DNA from 2 places in the Kineococcus rugosus genome. Region 2 is predicted to be linked to the other one. Evidence: riboswitches for the same ligand, from Rfam matches in the RefSeq annotation. Region 2 holds a riboswitch; the other holds the start of a gene.

Region 1 (9,645 bases), on a different contig from region 2:
CGGGATGAGGCAGGTCGTGCGCTCCCCGTGGCCCTGGGCCAGGTGGTGGGCGCGGATGGCCAGCAGCCCGGCGAACTCGCCCTGGGACCCGGCGTTGGGTTGCAGGGAGACCGCGTCGTACCCGGTGACCTCGGCCAGCCAGCGCTCGAGGTCGGCGACGAGCTCGGCGGTCCCGGCGAGCTGGTCGGCCGGGGCGTAGGGGTGCAGGTCGGCGAACTCGGGCCAGGAGACCGGCTCCAGCTCGGTCGTCGCGTTGAGCTTCATCGTGCACGAGCCCAGCGGGATCGCACCGCGGTCGAGGGCGTAGTCGGCGTCGGACAGCCGGGCCAGGTAGCGCAGCATCGCCGTCTCGGAGCGGTGCCGGGAGAAGACCGGGTGGGTGCAGAACCCCGACGTGCGGCGCAGCGCGGGCGGCAGCGCGGGCTCGGCGGGCGCCGCGGGGGCTTCGGGGGCCTCGGGCGCCTGGAGGCCGAACCCGGCGAGGGCGGCGGCGACGTGCGCCTCGGAGGTGGTCTCGTCGACGGTGAGCCCGACGTGGTCGGCGTCGACGAGGCGCAGGTTCACGCCCGCCGCCAGCGCGGCGGCCACGACCTCCCGGGCCCGGCCCGGGACCCGGGCCAGGACAGTGTCGAAGAACTCGTCGTGGACGACCTCGACGCCCCCGGCGCGCAGCGCCCCGGCCAGCGCCGCGGCCCGCCGCGCCACCTGCGTGCCGATGGCCCGCAGCCCGTCGGGCCCGTGCCAGACGGCGTAGCAGCCGGCCATCACGGCCAGCAGGACCTGGGCGGTGCAGATGTTCGACGTGGCCTTGTCGCGGCGGATGTGCTGCTCGCGGGTCTGCAGCGCCAGCCGGTAGGCGGGGTTGCCGTCGGCGTCGACGGAGACCCCGACCAGCCGGCCGGGCAGCGAGCGCTCCAGCCCCTTGCGGACGGCCATGTACGCGGCGTGCGGGCCGCCGGCGCCCATCGGGACGCCGAAGCGCTGGCTGGAGCCGACGGCGACGTCGACGCCGAACTCCCCCGGCGGCACGAGCAGCGTCAGGGCCAGCAGGTCGGCGGCGGCCACGGTGACCGCGCCGCGGGCGCGGGCGTCGGCGACGACGCCGGCGAGGTCGCGGACGCGGCCGGAGGCGCCGGGGTACTGCACGAGCAGCCCGAACACGTCGCCGACCCCGGCGAGGGGGTCGGGGGCGTCGAGGTCGACGACCTCCAGGCGCAGGCCCAGCGGGACGGCCCGGGTGCGCAGGACCGCCAGGGTCTGGGGCAGGACGTCGGCGTCGACGGCGAACGCCGCGCCGGCGGGGGCCTTGGAGGTGCGGCGGGCCAGCGTCATCGCCTCGGCTGCGGCGGTGCCCTCGTCGAGCAGCGAGGCGTTGGCGACGTCCAGGCCGGTGAGGTCGGTGACGGCGGTCTGGAAGTTCAGCAGCGCCTCCAGGCGGCCCTGGGAGATCTCCGGCTGGTACGGCGTGTAGGCCGTGTACCAGGCGGGGTCCTCCAGGACGTTGCGGCGCACCACGGCCGGGGTCCGGGTGCCGTGGTAGCCCAGGCCGATCATCGAGGGCACGACGCGGTTCTTCGTGGCCAGCGCCCGCAGCGCGGCCGTCACCGACGTCTCGTCCAGGGCCGCGGGCAGGTCGAGGGCGCCGTCGCGGATGCCGGCCGGGACGGCCCGGTCGACGAGCTCGTCGAGGCCGGTGAGCCCGACGACGTCCAGCATGCGGGCGACGGCGGCGGCGTCGGGGCCGATGTGCCGGGCGCTGAACGGCAGGGCGCCGGGTTCGGCGGCGGGGGTGGTGGGTGCCTCGGCCGGCGCGTCGGCGGACGGCTCGGTGGACGGGGCGGTGGGGACGGACAGCGAGGTCATGACGCTCCGGGGGTCGCGGGAACCGGGTGGACCTCCCCGTCTGTCACCGGCCCGCACGGGACCGGCTCCAGAGCGGCCCTGCCCCGTGTGGTCCTTCCGCCTGAGAGGTTCCGGGGATGTTGCCCCTTCGGCGCCCCGGTCCGCACGGATCGAGGTCTCTCCCACACGAGGTGAACGGCCTGCGTGGAGTCTAGGGGGTCCAGGGCGCCGGTATCCTGCCCGCCGTGATCAGCCTCGCCGTCAGCAGCGCCAAAGGTGGGGTGGGCAAGACCTCCGTCGTCCTCGGGCTCGCGTCCGCGGCCCTCCACCGCGGCACCAGCACCCTCGTCGTGGACCTGGACCCCCAGGCCGACGCCACGTCCGGTCTGGACGTGACCGCCCAGCGCCCGCACGACGTCGCCGCGGTGCTGCAGGCGCCCAAGCGCCGGGTGGCCGAGGAGGCCGTGGCCCCCAGCGGCTGGGTCGACGACCACCCCGGCCTGCTGGACGTGCTGTCGGGGTCGGCGTCCTCGGCCCGGCTGGACACCCCCGAGGCCGGGGCGGAGGAGCTGCGGGCGCTGCGGCGGGCGCTGAAGAAGCTCGACGACCACGAGCTCGCGCTGATCGACACCCCGCCGTCGCTGGGGGGCCTGACCCGCTCGGCGTGGCAGGCGGCGGACGCCGTCCTCGTCGTCTCCGACGCCAGCCGGTTCTCGGTGGCCGCGGTCGACCGGACCCTGCGCGAGGTCCACGCGCTGCGCTCGGGCCCGCGCGTGGTGGGGATCCTCGTCAACCGGTTCACCCAGCGCTCGGGCGAGCAGCGGTTCCGGTACGAGGAGCTGCGGGCGCTGTTCGGCGACCTCGTCCTGGAGCCGTTGCCCGACCGCGCCTCGGTGCCGCAGTCGCAGGGCGCGGGCGTGCCGCTGCACTCGGTGCGGACCCGCACCGCCAAGGCCCTCGCCGGGCAGTTCGACGACGTCCTGGACCGGGTCCTGCTGCGCCGCTGAGGGAACCGGACGGGTTCCGCCGGCGTCCGACGTGCGGGATGATCGCCGAGCGTCTAGCGTCTGAGGACGGTGCGTGCCCGGGATCGTCCCCCTGTGGTCACCGCCCCGCTCTCCCCGCTCCGCTGCGGGTCCTAGGAGGTTCCGTGACGTCGTCGAACACCCCCCTCGAGGCCGGGCGCGCCGAGCGCGCCGACCAGGCCCGCGTCGTGCGCGCCGCCCGGACCGTCGCGCCGGTCCCGCCGGTCCCGCCCCCCGCGCGCGTCGCGGTCGCCGATCCCGAGGCCGACCGCATCGCCGGTCTCGTGCAGCGGCTGCGGTCGCACTGGACGCGCACCGGCGCCGACATCGCGACCCGGCTGCGCCCGGGCGTCGACGACGCCCGGCTGGACGCCGTGGAGCGCCAGATGGGCCTGCTGCTGCCCCGGGGCGCGCGGGCCTGGTGGCGCGCCGCCGACGGGGTCGACCCGGTCCGCACGACCTTCCGGACCAGCGCGCCGACCGTCGGTCCCGGCGGCTGGGTGCCGCTGGGCCTGGAGGAGGCCGTGCAGCGCGCCACGGGTCAGGGCCCGGGCCTGGCCGCGCCGCCGGCGCTGCTGCCGGTGTTCGCGCGGGACGAGGAGCTGATCGCCGTCCGGCTGGGCTCCAGCCGGGCCGTGGTGGAGCAGCTCGTGCTGTCCGAGGACAAGGAGAGCTACCAGCACTCCTGGCGGGTGGGGCTGGACGAGCTGCTCAGCACCTGGGCCGACGCGCTGCTGGCGGCGGTGATCTGGCTGCCGGACGCGCACGACTGGGTCACCGACCCGTTCGCCCTCCAGGCGCTCCCCCGCGCCGAGCTGCTCGACTGACCGCACGCGCGACGACCCCTGCACCGCCTGGCGGTGCGGGGGTCGTCGTGCGTCGGGGGTGCGTCGGGGGGCGGGTCAGCCGGCTTCGCGGGCGGCCCGGCGGCGGGACAGCTCGTCGGCCAGCACCATGGCGCTGTCGCCCTGGGCGCGGTCGGCGGGGCGCTCGCTGGGCAGCGAGGCCAGCTCGCCCTCGACCTCGCGCCACACGCGGCCGACGGCGATCCCGAAGACGCCCTGACCACCCTGGACGAGGTCTATGACCTCGTCCGCCGAGGTGCACTCGTAGACGCTGGCCCCGTCGGACATCAGCGTGATCTGGGCGAGGTCGTCGATCCCCCGCTCGCGCAGGTGCATGACGGCGGTGCGGATCTGGTGCAGGGACACCCCGGTGTCCAGGAGCCGCTTGACGACCTTCAGGACGAGGATGTCGCGGAACCCGTAGAGGCGCTGCGACCCCGACCCCGAGGCCCCCCGCACGCTGGGGGCGACCAGGTCGGTGCGGGCCCAGTAGTCGAGCTGGCGGTAGGTGATCCCGGCGGCCTTGCACGCGGTCTGCCCGCGGTAGCCGACCTCGTCGTCGAGCACGGGGAGGTCCTCCGCGAACAGCACGCCCTGGGCGCGCGCAGGGGGGGACACCTTCTGCGACGACCCTGCGACTGCGTCGCCACTGCTCACGCCGGCCTCCTCGTCATCGCCACCCGTCGAGGTTTCGACCGGAGCGTTCCCTGTACTGACCGTAGAAGAGCGCCCCCGGAGCGTCAACGAGGCGCGCGGCGTGGCGTTCCTCGTGACCATCCTGTGACATCCCCCCGGACCCGGAGGCCCTACCGGTCGCCCGAACCGGACTCGAAGTCCTCCGGGGTGATGTGGTCGAGGAACTCGCGGAACTTCTCCACCTCGTCCTCGTCCTCGTCCGGCACGGGCACCCCGCTGGAGTCCAGGACGCCCTCGGCACCGACGATCGGGCACCCGACGCGCAGCGCCAGCGCGATGGCGTCGGAGGTCCGGGAGCTGACCGTCAGCCCCCCGTCGAAGGCCAGTTCCGCGAAGTACACGTTGTCCTTGACCGCCACGATGCGGACCTCCTCCAGACGCCGGCCGACGGCCTCGATGACGTCCTTGAGCAGGTCGTGGGTCAGCGGCCGCGGCGGCACGACGCCCTGCTGGGCGAAGGCGATCGCGCTGGCCTCGGGCGCGCCGATCCAGATGGGCAGGTACCGGTCGCCGTCCCGCTCGCGCAGCAGCACGATCGGGTTGTTGGAAGGCATCTCGACCCTGACGCCGATGACATCGAGCGCTCGCACGGGTTCACCGTACCCCCGGAACGGGTCGGCGGGCCGGTCGGCCCGCCGACGCGCTCAGCGGCCGGTCCTCCCGAGGGCGCCGGCGACCAGGGCGGTGTGCAGCCGCAGGCACGCCGCGGCGATCTCGCGGGCGACCTGGTCGGCGCGGGCGGCCTGCTCGGCCGACCCCGCCCGGCCCGAGCGCTGCAGCGGCGCCGCGACCTGCTCGGCCAGCGCGACCTCCCGGTCGGCGGCCGTGCGGAACACCCGCAGGTGCCGGGCCTCGATGCCGTGGGCGGCCAGGGCCGCGGCGGCCCGCAGCACCTCCAGCGCCTCGCCGTCGTACCAGGGACCGCCGGGAGCCGGCGACAGCACCCCGTACCCCTCCAGCGCGTCGAGCAGCGCGGCCTCGACGCCGGACTCGCGCAGCAGCTCACCGCGGGTCAGCCGCAGGTTGGCGGCGTGGCCGTCGAAGCGGTCGGTGCCCGGCACGCCCACCGCCACCGCGTGCCCGGGCACCCGGGGCGCGGCCTCGGCCGGGTCGGGCAGCTCCAGGCCGCGGTCCAGGGCCTCGAGGTTCTCCCGGATGACCTTCAGCGGCAGGTAGTGGTCGCGCTGGGCGGCCAGGACGTACCGCAACCGGTCCACGTCGTCGGAGGAGAACTTGCGGTACCCCGCCGCCGTCCGCCCGGGCTCGACCAGGCCCTGCTCCTCCAGGAAGCGGATCTTGGAGATCGTCAGGTCGGAGAACTCCGGCGACAGGATCGCCATGACCTCCCCGATGGTCATCCGCGGCGCGGCGGGGTCCAGCGCCCGGGCGCTCGCGGCGCTCACGCCTCCCCCTGCACCCGCGGGCTCGGGTGGAACTCCAGCCGGTACTTGCCGATCTGCACCTCGTCGCCGGTGCGCAGGACCACGTCGTCGATGCGCTCGCGGTTGACGTAGGTGCCGTTGAGGCTGCCGACGTCGCGCACGCGGAAACCGGGACCGGTCACGGGGTCCGGGGCGCGCAGGAACTCGGCGTGCCGGCGCGAGACGGTGACGTCGTCGAGGAAGATGTCGCTGGTCTGGTGCCGGCCGGCGGAGGTGCGCTCGGCGTCGAGCAGGAAGCGCGACCCGGCGTTGGGCCCGCGGCGCACCACCAGCAGCGCCGACCCCGCGGGCAGGGCCTCGATCGCCTCGGTGTCGTCCGGGGTCAGCCCCCGGTCGGCGCTCTCGTGGACCTCGGGGACGGCCAGTCCCGCGAAGGACATCGTGGAGTCGACGGGACGCTCGGCGGAGGGGCGCTCCGGGCCCGTCCCCTCGTCCTGACCACCCGTCGGCCCTTGAGTCGGCCCGGAGCCCGGCGCAGACATCGACACCACCTCTCGCTGGCACAGCACGTGACCACTCCCTGCAGGCGAGCGGTCACGCTCGGATCTTCGTGGACAACAGTAGCCGGGACCGACCGCGCAGGTCAGCCCGCCCACCGGACGTCGTGGGCGGCAGCCTCAGCCGACGTGCTGGGTGTACGCCGCGGCGTCGAGCAGCGCGGCGGCCTCGGCGGGGTCGGCCGGGGTGAGGGTGAACATCCAGCCGTCGCCGTAGGGGTCGGTGTTGACCAGGTCCGGGCGCGTCTCCAGCCCGGGGTTGTGGCCCGAGACGGTGCCCGAGACCGGCGCGGTGATCTCGCTGACGCTCTTGGTCGACTCGACCTCCCCGACCGCCGAGCCCGCGGTCACGGCCTCGCCCTCGGCCGGCAGCGAGACGTAGACCACGTCGCCGAGCTGGTCCTGGGCGAAGTCGGTGATCCCGACCCGGACGGTGCCGTCGGCCTCGACGCGCACCCACTCGTGCTCGCTGGTGTACCGCAGGTCGGCGGGGACGTTCGACATGGGGCGGGGGGCTCCTCGGGAGACGGGACGCGCCGCCGGGTCACTGCTGCGGCGGTGCCGGGCGAGCGTACTGAGGGGCCGAGACGGCGTGCAAGGCGGTGATCGTCACGCCGTCCTCCCCCGGTGCCTGCTGCACGTCGAGGTCGGCGCCGGCCGAGCGCAGCGTCTCGCGCACCCCGCCGGGGATGTCCAGGGCCGTGGCCAGGGTGGGCGGGTCCCCGATGACCGTGACGACGTACGGGGAGCGCTCCAGCACCCCGTCGACCAGCACGCCGCCGGAGCCGGCCGGGGCGTCGGTGAACGCCGTCTGGGCCACCACCCGGGTCCGGCCGACCTGGATGCCCTCGGCCCCCGAGTCGCGCAGCTCCTGGACGAGCTGGATGAAGTTCGTCGAGCGCAGCGAGGCCGCCGGGTCGGTGACGGTCGCCACGATCCCCGGCCCGCGCGCCGGCAGCGTCCCGGCCAGCAGGCCGAACTCGCGGGCCCGCGCGGCCGCGGCCTGCGCGGCGGCCTCGGCCTGGTCCGAGCCCTCGGTGAGCTCGCGGCGGGTGGCCTCGAGCTCCTGCACCTCCCCGGCCAGCCGGTCCCCGCGCTCGGTGGTGTCGTCGAGGATGCGCACCAGGTCGCTCTCGCGCAGGTCGGCCAGCCCGGACGTCGACGTCTGCCGGACCTGGACGGCGAAGCCGAAGCCCAGCGCGGCGCACAGGACCCCGGCCAGGACCTGCCCGCGGGTCGCGCGGGGGGACGCGGCCCGCCACAGCCGGCGCCACGGCCGGGGTCGCGGCGCGCCGGTCGGGGCGGGCGGGGCCGGGGGCTGCTCGCTCACGCGCGGAACAGGTGCCGGCGGATGGCGGCGACGTTGGAGAAGATGCGCACCCCCAGCACGACGACGACGCCGGTGGACAGCTGCGACCCGACGCCGAGCTGGTCGCCGAGGTAGACGATGACGGCGGCCACGACGGCGTTGGACAGGAACGAGACGACGAACACCTTGTCGTCGAAGATCCCGTCGAGCACCGCGCGCAGGCCCCCGAAGACCGCGTCGAGCGCGGCCACCACCGCGATCGGCAGGTAGGGCTGCAGGAACACCGGCACCTCGGGGTGCAGCAGCACCCCGGCGACGATGCCCACCAGGAGTCCGACGGCGGCGATCACGACGGCAGACCCTACTGTCCCGGCCCCGGGGCCCCGTCCGCGCTGCGGGCCGAGCGCAGGTCCAGCCGCGCGGCGGGCAGGGTCAGGTCGTCGGCCGCGCCGACCCGGGCGCGGACGCCGTAGTTGTCCCGCAGCACCTGCAGGTAGCGGCCCGCGACGGAGGTCGCGAACGCCGTCTGCATCGCCGCGGGGTCACCCACGGCGGAGATCGTGTACGGCGGCGTCAGCGGGCGGTAGTCGACGAGCACGGCCTCCCCGGCGGCCCGGATCGAGGACAGCGCCCCCAGCCGCTGCCCGTTGACCGCGACCGCCTCGGCGCCGGCGGCCCACAGGCCGTTCACCACGAGCTGCACGTCGCGGTCCACGACCCGCCCCGAGGTGCCCGTGGTCCCGTCGGTGGCCGGTGCGTCGTCGAGGACGACCTCCAGCCCCGGGCCCGTCACGGCCGTCCCGGCCGCGGCGACCGACAGCGCGGCGGACTCGGCGTCGGCCGAGGCGGCCGGCGCGCCCCCGAGCCGGGCGGCCAGCTCCGCGTTGCCCGCCTGCAGCTCCGCGGCCCGGGCCCCGAGGGCGTCGGCGCGGGCGGTGCTGTCCTCGATGCGCTCGGCCAGCGCGGCGCGCCCGCGGTCGGCGGCGGGCTCGGCGGCCGCCGCCCGCACCCCGGCGACGGCGAACAGCGCGCCGACGGCCAGCAGCGCCAGGACCGTCCCGGCCCGCGCCGGGGCGGAGCGGCCGGCGCCCGTCCGGGCCCGGTGCTCGGCGGCGGCGGCGTACCCGGGGTCCAGCGGCCGGGTCATGACCTCGGTCAGCAGCCGGGTGCTGGCCGCGGGGTCGCGGTGCGGGTCGGGGTGGACGGGCAGCGCCGGCAGCCTCGGCCGCCTCACCGCCCCTGCTCCCGCCGGTGCTCGCGCCGCAGCTGGGCGACCTGCCGCAGGTAGAGGACCCCGGCCCACCAGTACAACCCGGTGCCCCACAGGGCGAACGCCCAGCCGAGCGCCCCGGCGACCAGGGACAGGGTGCGGGAGACCTCCCCGAGCAGCAGCAGCGGGAAGGCGTAGAGCAGGCAGAACGTCCCGGCCTTGCCGAGGAGGTGCACGGGCAGCGCGCTGTGCCCGAGCCGGGCCAGCACCGGCAGGGTGGCCAGCATCGTCGCGTCGCGGGCCACGAGCACGGCCACGAGCCACCAGGGGATGAGCCCGCGGTAGGCCAGCCCCAGCAGCGTGGTGAGGATGTAGAGCCGGTCGGCGAAGGGGTCGAGCACCTGCCCCAGCCGCGTGACCTGGTTCCAGCGCCGCGCGAGGTGGCCGTCGAGGTAGTCGCTGGCCCCGCTCACCGCGAGCACCGCCAGGGCCCAGCCGTCGTGGCCGGCCACGATGAGAACCGCGAAGACGGGGACGAGCAGCAGGCGCAGGGAGCTCAGCGCGTTGGGCAGCGTGAGGACCCGGTCGCTGACGACCTGACCGTCCGCCGTCGTCACGCCGCCCGCCCCCGTTCACCCGTCCGGACCCCGTCGGACGGCTCAGCCTACGGCCCGGGGCCCGGGGGCCGTCCGCCAGGCGTACAGTCGCCATGCAGTCCGACACCTGTCGAAGAGAACTCCCGGAGGAGACCACCGTGCCCACCTACGACCTCGCCGACC
Region 2 (9,645 bases):
CGTCGGCGGCGGGCCGGAGGCTCTCCTCGTTGCGGCGCACCAGGTCCGCGATGCCCAGGCCGGTGGCGCGGCAGTTCTCCAGGAGCTCGGCGCCGGTGCGGAAACCCCACGGCAGGCCCGGGCCGGGATCGGCGACGGGGGCGTCGGGTTCGAGCGGGTGGTCCTTCACGAACCCGCCGCCGACGGAGTAGGACGTCCGTTCGGCGACGACGGCACCGGCGGCGTCGCGGGCGGTGAGCACCATGGCGTTGGGGTGGGCCGGCAGCGACGTCCGCCCGTCCAGCCGGACGTCGGCGTCGGGGTCGAAGCCGATGGTGCGCCGGCGCAGCAGCGGCAGTTCCCGGGTCCGGCGGACCTCCCGGAGGTACCCCTCGACGGCGTCGGGGTCGACGTCCTCGGGGCGTTCCCCGAGCAGTCCCAGGACGACGGCCCGGTCGCTGCCGTGGCCGCGGCCGGTGGCTCCCAGGGAGCCGAGCAGGTCGACGGTGACCGAGTGCACCCGGTCCAGGTCGAGGTCCTCGGCGAAGGCGCGCGCGGCCCGCATGGGGCCGACGGTGTGCGAGCTCGAGGGGCCGATGCCGATCGAGAACATGTCGAAGACGGACAGCGGTCCGCTCACGCCTCAGCGCTCCCGGCGGTAGAAGGGCAGCGCGACGACCTGCACGGGCAGCTCGGTGCCGCGGACGTCGACGCCCAGGGCGGTGCCGGGGGCGGCGTGGGCGCGGTCGACGAGGGCCAGGGCGACGGGGTGGCCCAGCGTCGGGGACAGCGCCCCGCTGGTGACCTCGCCGACGACCGCACCGCCGGAGACGACGGCGTACCCGGCCCGGGGGGCGCGGCGGCCGGTGCCGGCGAGCCCGACGAGGACGCGCGGCGGTTCCTCGGCGGCCAGGCGCCGCAGCGCGTCCAGCCCGACGGTGCCGGGGTCCTTGTCGAGGTGCACGATGCGCCCGAGGCCGGCGGCGTAGGGGGTGACGTCGCGGCGCAGCTCGTGCCCGTACAGCGGCATCCCGGCCTCCAGGCGCAGGGTGTCGCGGCAGGCCAGCCCGGCGGGCACGCCGCCGTGCTCGCGGGTCGCGGCCAGCAGGAGGTCCCAGGCGCGCTCGGCGTCGGCGACGGGCACGAGGACCTCGAAGCCGTCCTCGCCGGTGTAGCCGGTGCGGGCCAGCAGGACGTCGGTGCCGCCCAGGATGGCGGGCGTGCAGCGGTAGTAGCCGAGCGCGCCGAGGTCGGCGTCCACCAGGGGGGCGAGGGCCGCGGCGGAGGCGGGGCCCTGGACGGCGAGCAGGGCCCAGCGGGCGGTCTCGTCGGCGACGTGCGCGTCGTGGGGGCGGGCCCGGTCGGCGAGGGCGACGACGACGGGCTCGACGTTCGCGGCGTTGGCGACGACGAGGAACTCCTGCTCGCCGAGGCGGTAGGTGACGAGGTCGTCGACGATGCCGCCGTCGGCGTCGACGACGAGGCCGTAGGCGGCGCGGCCGACGGGCATCGCGGAGGGGCGGCCGGTGAGGGCGGCGTCGAGGGCGGCGGCGGCGCCGGGGCCGGTGACGCGGATCTCGCCCATGTGGGAGAGGTCGAACAGGCCGGCGGTCTCGCGCACGGCGCGGTGCTCGGCGAGCTCGGAGGTGTAGCGCAGCGGCATGGACCAGCCGGCGAAGTCGGTGAAGGAGGCGCCGAGGGCCGCGTGCCGGGCGGCGAGCGGGCTGGCGGTGGGGGTGGCGGCGGTGGTCACGGGGCTCCTCTCGTCGCGGCCGCGGGTGCGGCCGGGTGGACCCCCTCTGTCACGGGACCTGAGAGCTTCACCCGGTGCGCGGCGCCGCGCACGGGCTTTCCCCGTCGGTGAGGACCCCGGGGGGTCCTGCTTTCCAGAGCGGCCTGCCCGTGGCGGTACGTGGACCTGAGAGGTTCCGGGGTGGTTGCTCCTTCGGTGTCCACCGCGGGCGGTGGAGCTCTCCCGCCGGGGCGCAGCGGCCGTGTGTTCAGTTGTGCGTGCTTCGCCGGACAGCCTCGCACACGGCCACCGGGGCGGCTACAGCTCGCCGGTGAGGAACTGCGCGCGGCCGTGCCCGAAGGACCAGTCGGCGTCGGAGTTCTCGACGATCGAGACGACGACGTCGGCGGGGGCGACGCCGGCCTGCTCTTGGAGGTTGCGCGTCAGCAGCCGGTAGAAGGCCTCCTTCTGCTGCTGGGAGCGCCGGCGGCTGGTCACCTGCAGGACGACGACGTCCCGGGTGCGCTCGATGCCCAGGCCGGTGTCGTGGACGACCAGCTCGCCCGCGGGGTGCTGGTGGACGACCTGGTAGCGGTCGCCGTCGGGGACGGTGAAGGCCTCCACGACGGCGGCGTGCGCGGCGTCGAGCAGCGCGGTGAGCTCGGCCGGGGTGCGGCCGGCGACGAGGTCGAAGCGGAGCAGGGGCACGGGAACCTCCAGGACTAGTTTGTCCTGTCATTCTGACATGCGAGCCCGGCGCCGGGACCCCCGGTCGTGCCGCGCACCACGAGCCGCGGTTCGAGCACCACGTCGACGGCCCCACCGCCCCCGGTCTCGCCCTCGTCCCCCGGGCCGTCGAGCCGGCCCACCGCCAGCCGCACCGCGCAACGCGCCTGCTCGGCCGGGTCCTGACTCACCGACGTCAGCCGCACGTGCCCGAGCCGGGCCAGCGGGCTGTCGTCGTACCCGGTCAGCGAGACGTCGCCCGGGACGGTCACGCCCTCGCGGTTCAGCACGTCCAGGAACCCGACCGCCACCCGGTCGTTGGCGGCCACCACGGCCGTCGGCGCCCACCCCTCCCCCAGCGCGCGGCGGGCCGCGACCACCCCGGCCTCCTCGTCGAAACCCGCCTGGACCGTGCGGACCCGCAGGCCCCGGGCCGCCGCGGCCGCCTCCACCCCCGCGCGGCGGTCCTCGGCGATGTCCCCCGGTCCCCCGCCGACGTGCAGCAGGTCGCGGTGCCCCAGCGCGGCGAGGTGCTCGACCACCAGCCGCATCCCCACCTCGTCCGAGGCGCGCACGACGTCGGGGCCGCGCCCCGGCGCCGACCCCGCGCGGGCCCGGCGCCCCAGCACCACCACCGGGGTGCGGGCGTCGAGCTCGGCGAGCTCGGCGGCGCTGGAGCCGGGACCGAGCAGCAGCAGCGCCTCGCACCGGGAGTCCAGCAGCGTCTCGACGGCGGCCCGCTCGCCGCGGGTGCGGGTCACCGCCGCCAGGACCACCTCGTACCCGGTCTCCCCGGCCGCCGACACCAGCTCCTCGACGAGCTCGGCGTGGTAGGCGTTGCGCACGTTCATCGCGACCCCGAGCAGCCGCGTGCGGCGCAGCGCCAGCGAGCTCGCGGCCCGGTCCGCGCGGTAGCCGAGCTCCTCGGCGGCGCGCAGCACGCGGGCGGCGGTCTGCGCGCTCGGCCCCGGAGCGCCCCGCAGCGCCAGGGACACCATCCCCTTGGAGACGCCCGCCAGCGCGGCGACGTCCTTGATCGTGGGGCGACCGACCGGACCGGGCACCGGACCTCCTGGGGCAGCTTGACAGCGACGGTGGATCGAACCGATTCTACTCGCAGCGGTTCAAACCGGTTTGAAAGCCGGTCCGCGCCCCCGCTGGCGCTCCCCCACCCCTGCCCCCGGAAGGCCCACGAGGATGTCCGCCACCCGAACCCGCCCCCTCGGCGTCGCCGTCATCGGCGCCGGCATGGCCGGCCGCGCCCACACCGCCGGCTACCGCGCCGCCACCACGCTCGCCGGCGGCCCCCACGGCGAAGGGCTGCCGCCCGTGCGCCTCGTCGCCGTCGCCGACGCGCACGCCCCCTTCGCGCAGGCCGCCGCCGCCCGCTACGGCTACGAGCGCGCCGAGACGAGCTGGCAGGCGATCGCCGAGGCCGACGACGTCGACGCCGTGAGCGTCGTCGTCGCCAACCACCTGCACCGCGAGATCGTCGAGGGGCTGCTCGCCGCCGGCAAGCACGTCCTGTGCGAGAAACCGCTGGCCCCCTCGGTCGCCGACGCCGAGGCCATGGTCGCCGCGGCCGCCGCCCACCCCGACCAGGTCGCCGCCGTCGGGTTCACCTTCCGCCGCTCCCCCGCGATCAACGGCCTGCGCGAGCAGGTGCTCAACGGCCACCTCGGCCAGGTCCGCCACTTCAACGGGCACTACTGGTGCGACTACGCCGCCAACCCGGACGCGCCCATCAGCTGGCGGTACAAGGGCGGCCTGGGCTCGGGCGCGCTGGCCGACATCGGCAGCCACCTGGTCGACCTGGGCGAGTTCTTCTGCGGGCCGCTGGAGTCGGTGCGCGGCACCGTGTTCTCCCAGGTCACCGCGCGCCGCCCGAAACCCGTCGGCGCCGTCGTCGGGCACGCGATGGCCGAGATCGGCACCGAGTTCGAGGACGTCGAGAACGAGGACCTCGTCACCTTCACCGCGACGTTCGCGAACGGCGCGACCGGAACGTTCTCGGTCTCCCGCATCGCCCACGGCCTGCCCAACGGCCTCGGCTTCGAGATCTTCACCGAGAACGGCGCCGGGGCCTTCGACCTCAACCGCACGGGTGAGTTCACCATCGCCGACCACACCGCCCCCGGCGCGGTCAGCGGGTACCGCCAGGTGCTCGTGGGCCCCGCGCACCCCTACGTCGCCGGCGGCCTGCCGATGGACTTCCCCAGCGTCGGCCACGGCCAGAACGACTTCTTCACCTTCCAGTGCCGGGCGTTCCTCAACGAGATCGCCGGGGGCGTCGGGACCCCGATCGGCGACCTGCCCGTGGTGCCGCCGATGGCTCACGGCCTGCACAACCTGCGCGTGCTGGAGGCGGTCACGAAGGCCGCCGACGGCACCGGCGAACCCGTCCCCGTCGACTGAGCCGACCAGGAGGAGAAGCGATGAAGCTCGGCGTCTACGACGCGATCCTGCACGACCGCTCGCTGCCCGAGGCCCTGGAGGTCATCGCCGGACTCGGCCTGACCGGCATCGAGATCAACACCGGCGGTTTCCTCCCGGCCGTGCACGTCCCCACCTTCGACGACATCCTCGTCAGCGACACCGCCCGCGACGACTTCCTCGGGATCTTCGAGGGCACCGGCGTCTCCCCCGCCGGCCTGAACTGCAACGGCAACCCGCTGCACCCGAACGAGGTCATCGGCGCCGAGCACGCCGAGGACGTCCGCCGCTCGATCCGGCTGGCCCACCGCCTCGGCCAGCACCGCGTCGTGACGATGTCCGGCCTGCCCGGCGCCGACGCCACCGCGGTCCACCCGACCTGGGTCGTCAACGCCTGGAACTCCCGCGACCTGGACATCCTCGAGCACCAGTGGTCCGTCGCCGTCCCGTTCTGGCAGGAGATCGACGCGCTCGGCCGCGACCTCGACGTCAAGGTGGCGCTCGAACTGCACCCGCAGAACCTCGTCTTCAACCCGGCGAGCGTCCGTGAGCTCGTCGAGCGCGCCGGCACCACGCACCTCGGTGTCGAGCTCGACGCCTCGCACCTGTTCTGGCAGCAGATGGACCCCGTCGCCGTCGTCCGCGACCTCGGCCCGCTGGTGTTCCACGCCGCCGCCAAGGACGTCCGGATCAACCCGGCCGCCGCGATCCACGGCGTGCTCGACAACCGCTTCCGGCGTCTCGACCCGTCCGAGGACCGCACGAACCTCGGCGGCGACGAGTGGGTCAACGAGTGGCCGAAGGAGTCCGCCTGGGACTTCGTCGCCCTCGGCAAGGGCCACGACACCGCGTTCTGGGCCGAGTTCCTGCGCGCGCTGCACGAGGTCGACCCCGACATGGCCTGCAACATCGAGCACGAGGACGTCGAGCTCGGCCGCGTCGAGGGCCTCGAGGTGGCCGCGGAGGTGCTGCGGGACGCCGCGGCCCTCGCCGGGGTCTGACCCCGGCCCGGGGCCCCGACCGCGCGGACCGGCGGCCGGGGCCCCGTCACGGGCGGGCGCCCCACGTCCGCAGCTTGGCCGGGTTCACCTGGATCCACACGTCGCGCACCCGCCCGTCCACGACGCCGAAGTTCACCACCCCGCGCACCTCGACCCCGGTCGCCTCGTCCCCGCGCACCACGCGGAACGCCAGCCCGTCCCCGGTGACGGCGGGTTCCAGCCGCAGCGCCGGGTCCTGGGCGATCGTGCCCAGGACGAACCGCGCCACGTTCGAGACGCCCAGCACCGGCCGCCGGGCCGCGCTGACCACCCCGCCGCCGTCGCTGGTCAGCGTCACCGACGGGTCCAGCAGCGCGGACAGCGCCGCCAGGTCCCCCGTGCCGGCGGCGTGCGCGAACGCCCGGACGACGTCGTCGTGCACCGTGCGGTCCACCCCCACCGCCCCGCGCTCGCGGACCCGCCGCCGCGCCGAGGACGCCAGCTGCCGCACCGCGGCCGGGGTCCGGCCCACGATCGTCGCGATCTCGCCGAACGGGAGCGCGAACACGTCGTGCAGCACGAACGCGACCCGTTCCGCCGGCGTCATGGCCTCCATGACCACCAGCACCGCCGTGCTCACCGACTCCTCGAGGCTGACCCGCTCGAACGGGTCGGCCGCCTCCGCCGCCGCCCCGGTGAAGTGCTGCGCCGGGACCGGTTCGGGCAGCCACTGCCCCACGTAGCTCTCCCGGCGGTGCCGCGCCGACCCGAGCGCGTCGAGGCAGACGCGGCTCGCGACCGTCGTCAGCCAGCCCGCCGGGTTCGCCACCGCCGCCCGCTCGGCCTCGCCCATCCGGTACCAGCGGACGTACGTCTCCTGCACGGCGTCCTCGGCCTCGGCCGTCGTGCCGAGCACCCGGTACGCCAGCGCCACCAGCCGCCGCCGCTCGGCGTGGACGTCCACCGCCTCCTCGACCGCCACCGGTCCCCCCTCCCCGCCACCCGCCGACCACCTGGGGGCAGGGTGCCACGGGGTGCTCGCCCGCGGTCGCGCCACCTCCCCGGTCCGCCCACCGGGAACGGGAGGACCCCGGTGGGCAGAGCCCACCGGGGTCCGGAGTGGTGCGTGCGGTGCGGTGCTCAGGTCAGCGGGTGCCGGCCTTCGCGTACTCGGACACCGCGTCGATGTTCTCGGAGTCGATGAACGCCGGTCCGGTCAGGACCGCTTCACCACCCCCGAGGGTGTTGGCGTTGGTCAGGTACAGCCACAGGGCGTCGATGGCCTCGTAGCCCTGCAGGTACGGCTGCTGGTCGATCGCCCACGCGACGCTGCCGTCCTTGATGGCGGCCACGAGTTCACCGTTGGTGTCGAAGGTGGCGATCTTGGCGGCGCTGCCCGACTCCCGCACGGAGTCCACCGCGATGAGCGCGATCGGGGCCCCGAGGGTGATGACGTGGTCGATGCTGGTGTCCTGCTGCAGCTTGGCGGTGATCGTGGACTGCGTCGCGGCCGCGTCGGTGCCGTTGACGTAGATGTTCTCGACCGTGCCGGCCGCGCCGAGGCCGGTGGTGATCGCCTTGCAGCGGTCCTCCAGCTGCGACTGGCCCTGCGTCTGGATCACGCAGAGGACCTTCTTCGCGCCCTCCTCGGCCAGCCGCGCCCCACCGGCCTGCCCGGCGATGGCCTCGTCCTGGCCGAAGTAGCCGATGAGGTTCTGCTCCTTCCAGTCGTTGTACCCGGCGTTGAGCCCGATGACCGGGATCCCGGCCGACTGGGCGTTCGCGATCGACGCCGTGAGCGGGCCGACGTTCGGCATCGTCACCGCGATGGCGTCCACCTTCGAGTCCACGGCGTTCTGGATCAGGGTGGCCTGCTGGGACGCGTTGTCGTTGTTCACGTACTGCAGCTCGATGCCGTCCTTCTTGGCCGCCGCCTCAGCCCCCTTGCGGACGATGTCCCAGAAGGTGTCGCCGGAGGAGGCGTGCGTCACCAGCGCGACCTTGTACTTCGGGGTGCTCGCCGCTTCACCGCCACCGGCGGTGTCCTCGTCGTCCTGGGCACCACCGGAGCTGCTGCAGGCGGCCAGGCCGAGAGCGGCCACCGCGAGCAGGGCCGTGGTGCGGAAACCTCTGCGAGACGTCTTCATGCTCCCCATCCTCGTCGACAGGTGCCGTCCGCACGGTGCGGATCGGCGGTCGGTCCGGCCCTTCGTGGTGATCACCTGCGCCGACGGCCGGGCCGGGCGGTGCATCCGTGGTGCTGCGGCGACCGGATCGGCCGGCCGCCGCAGCGTCGCCCCGGGGTCAGGGGCGCGGACCGAGGTCGACCTCGACCCGCTGCCCCGTCCGCAGGGACTCGACGCCGGCGGCGCAGACGGCCGCGGCGGCGTAGCCGTCCCACACGCCCGGGCCGTCGACGTTGCGCCCGTCGCGGACCGCGTCGATCCAGCGCTGGAACTCGGTGTCGTAGGCGGCGCCGAAGCGCTCCTTGAAGTCCTTGGCGATGGACCCGCCCCACCCGGCGGCGGACTGGGTCACCATGCCCTCGTGCTGGCCGATGCGGGCCTGGCCCTTCTCGGCCACCAGCTCGGTGCGGACCTCGTACCCGAACGTCGTGTTCACGAAGATCTCGACGTCCACCAGGACGCCGGACTCGGTCTCCATGATGACGAACTGCGGGTCGAGCAGGCCCTCGGGCGCGGAGGTGGTCGAGCGCGGCGCGAGGACGCGGACCGCGACGATCTCCTCCCCGGTCAGGTAGCGCGTGGCGTCCACCTCGTGCACCACCGAGTCGAGCATGAGCTGCTCGGAGTTGAAGTTCGGCGGCGTCGTGGCGTTGCGGTGCGCGCAGTGCAGGAACAGCGGGGCGCCGAGGTCGCCGGAGGCGATGGCGGCGCGCAACTGCTGGTAGCCGGCGTCGAAGCGGCGCATGAAGCCGACCTGCACGAGCGGGCGGCCGAGCTCGGCCTCCCGCTCGACGATGCGCCGGGAGGTCTCCGCGGACGTCGTCAGCGGCTTCTCGCACAGCACCGGCTTGCCCGCCTCCAGGGCCAGCAGGACCAGTTCCTCGTGGGTGAAGCCCGGCGTCGCGATGACCAGGGCGTCGACCTCGGGGTCGACGATGGCGGCCTTGGGGTCGTGGATCGCGCGGACCCCGAACTCCTTCGCCACGGCGTCGGTGCGCGCCACGTCGACGTCGCTGACGGCGACGAGCTCGGCGCCGGCCGTCAGCGTCGCCAGCCGGCGGGCGTGGTCCTGGCCCATCATGCCGACCCCGAGGACGGCCACCCGCACCTGGCGGTCCCGGTCGTAGCCCTGCCGGGCGCTGTCCGGGTTCAGGCTGGGCGTGGTGCTCGTGGTGCTCATGAGGGGGCGGTCGCTCCTGTTCTCAGTTGGCGTCGGTCGCTGCCGTGACGGCGGACAGCTCGTGGCTCAGCGCCTCGAGCTCCGCGCCGCCGGCCATCTCGTTGGTGAGACGGTCGAGGGTGATGTCAGCACGGGAGGAGTCCAGGGACACGTTCCCGCGGTTGAGGATCACGAAGTGGTTGCCCACCAGGTAGGCGTGGTGCGGGTTGTGGGTGATGAAGATGACGCCCAGCCCCGCGTCGCGGGCCTTGGCCACGTACTTCAGCACCACGCCGGACTGCTTGACCCCCAGGGCCGCCGTCGGCTCGTCCAGGATCAGCACCTTCGCGCCGAAGTAGATGGCCCGGGCGATCGCGATGCACTGGCGCTGGCCGCCGGACAGGGCCCCGACCGGGCGGTCGAGGTCCGGCACGGAGATCCCCATCTTGG

Evidence for each region. A riboswitch is a leader RNA that binds a small molecule or an ion and turns the genes downstream of it on or off. The one in region 2 is predicted to bind glycine.
Region 1: another riboswitch for glycine. It lies ahead of gcvP (aminomethyl-transferring glycine dehydrogenase); the one in region 2 lies ahead of gcvT (glycine cleavage system aminomethyltransferase GcvT).

The regions. Positions count from the first base shown of each region.
Region 1 covers NZ_JBJLSJ010000001.1:141,410-151,054, forward strand. The annotation lists gene gcvP (aminomethyl-transferring glycine dehydrogenase) at 1-1,863, opposite strand, end outside; glycine riboswitch at 1,942-2,037, opposite strand; gene ACRYM6_RS00715 (ParA family protein) at 2,088-2,849, shown strand; gene ACRYM6_RS00720 (SMI1/KNR4 family protein) at 2,993-3,694, shown strand; gene ACRYM6_RS00725 (MerR family transcriptional regulator) at 3,770-4,369, opposite strand; gene ACRYM6_RS00730 (bifunctional nuclease family protein) at 4,519-4,998, opposite strand; gene ftsR (transcriptional regulator FtsR) at 5,053-5,766, opposite strand; gene ACRYM6_RS00740 (FHA domain-containing protein) at 5,808-6,332, opposite strand; gene gcvH (glycine cleavage system protein GcvH) at 6,468-6,851, opposite strand; gene ACRYM6_RS00750 (DUF881 domain-containing protein) at 6,892-7,677, opposite strand; gene ACRYM6_RS00755 (small basic family protein) at 7,674-8,006, opposite strand; gene ACRYM6_RS00760 (DUF881 domain-containing protein) at 8,018-8,890, opposite strand; gene ACRYM6_RS00765 (CDP-alcohol phosphatidyltransferase family protein) at 8,887-9,483, opposite strand; gene ACRYM6_RS00770 (SDR family NAD(P)-dependent oxidoreductase) at 9,621-9,645, shown strand, end outside.
Region 2 covers NZ_JBJLSJ010000031.1:33,092-42,736, reverse strand. The annotation lists gene ACRYM6_RS17125 (L-serine ammonia-lyase) at 1-592, opposite strand, end outside; gene gcvT (glycine cleavage system aminomethyltransferase GcvT) at 623-1,732, opposite strand; glycine riboswitch at 1,772-1,874, opposite strand; glycine riboswitch at 1,876-1,967, opposite strand; gene ACRYM6_RS17115 (tautomerase family protein) at 2,030-2,419, opposite strand; gene ACRYM6_RS17110 (LacI family DNA-binding transcriptional regulator) at 2,434-3,501, opposite strand; gene ACRYM6_RS17105 (Gfo/Idh/MocA family protein) at 3,635-4,852, shown strand; gene ACRYM6_RS17100 (sugar phosphate isomerase/epimerase family protein) at 4,873-5,871, shown strand; gene sigJ (RNA polymerase sigma factor SigJ) at 5,918-6,832, opposite strand; gene ACRYM6_RS17090 (substrate-binding domain-containing protein) at 6,996-7,997, opposite strand; gene ACRYM6_RS17085 (Gfo/Idh/MocA family protein) at 8,155-9,117, opposite strand; gene ACRYM6_RS17080 (ATP-binding cassette domain-containing protein) at 9,239-9,645, opposite strand, start outside.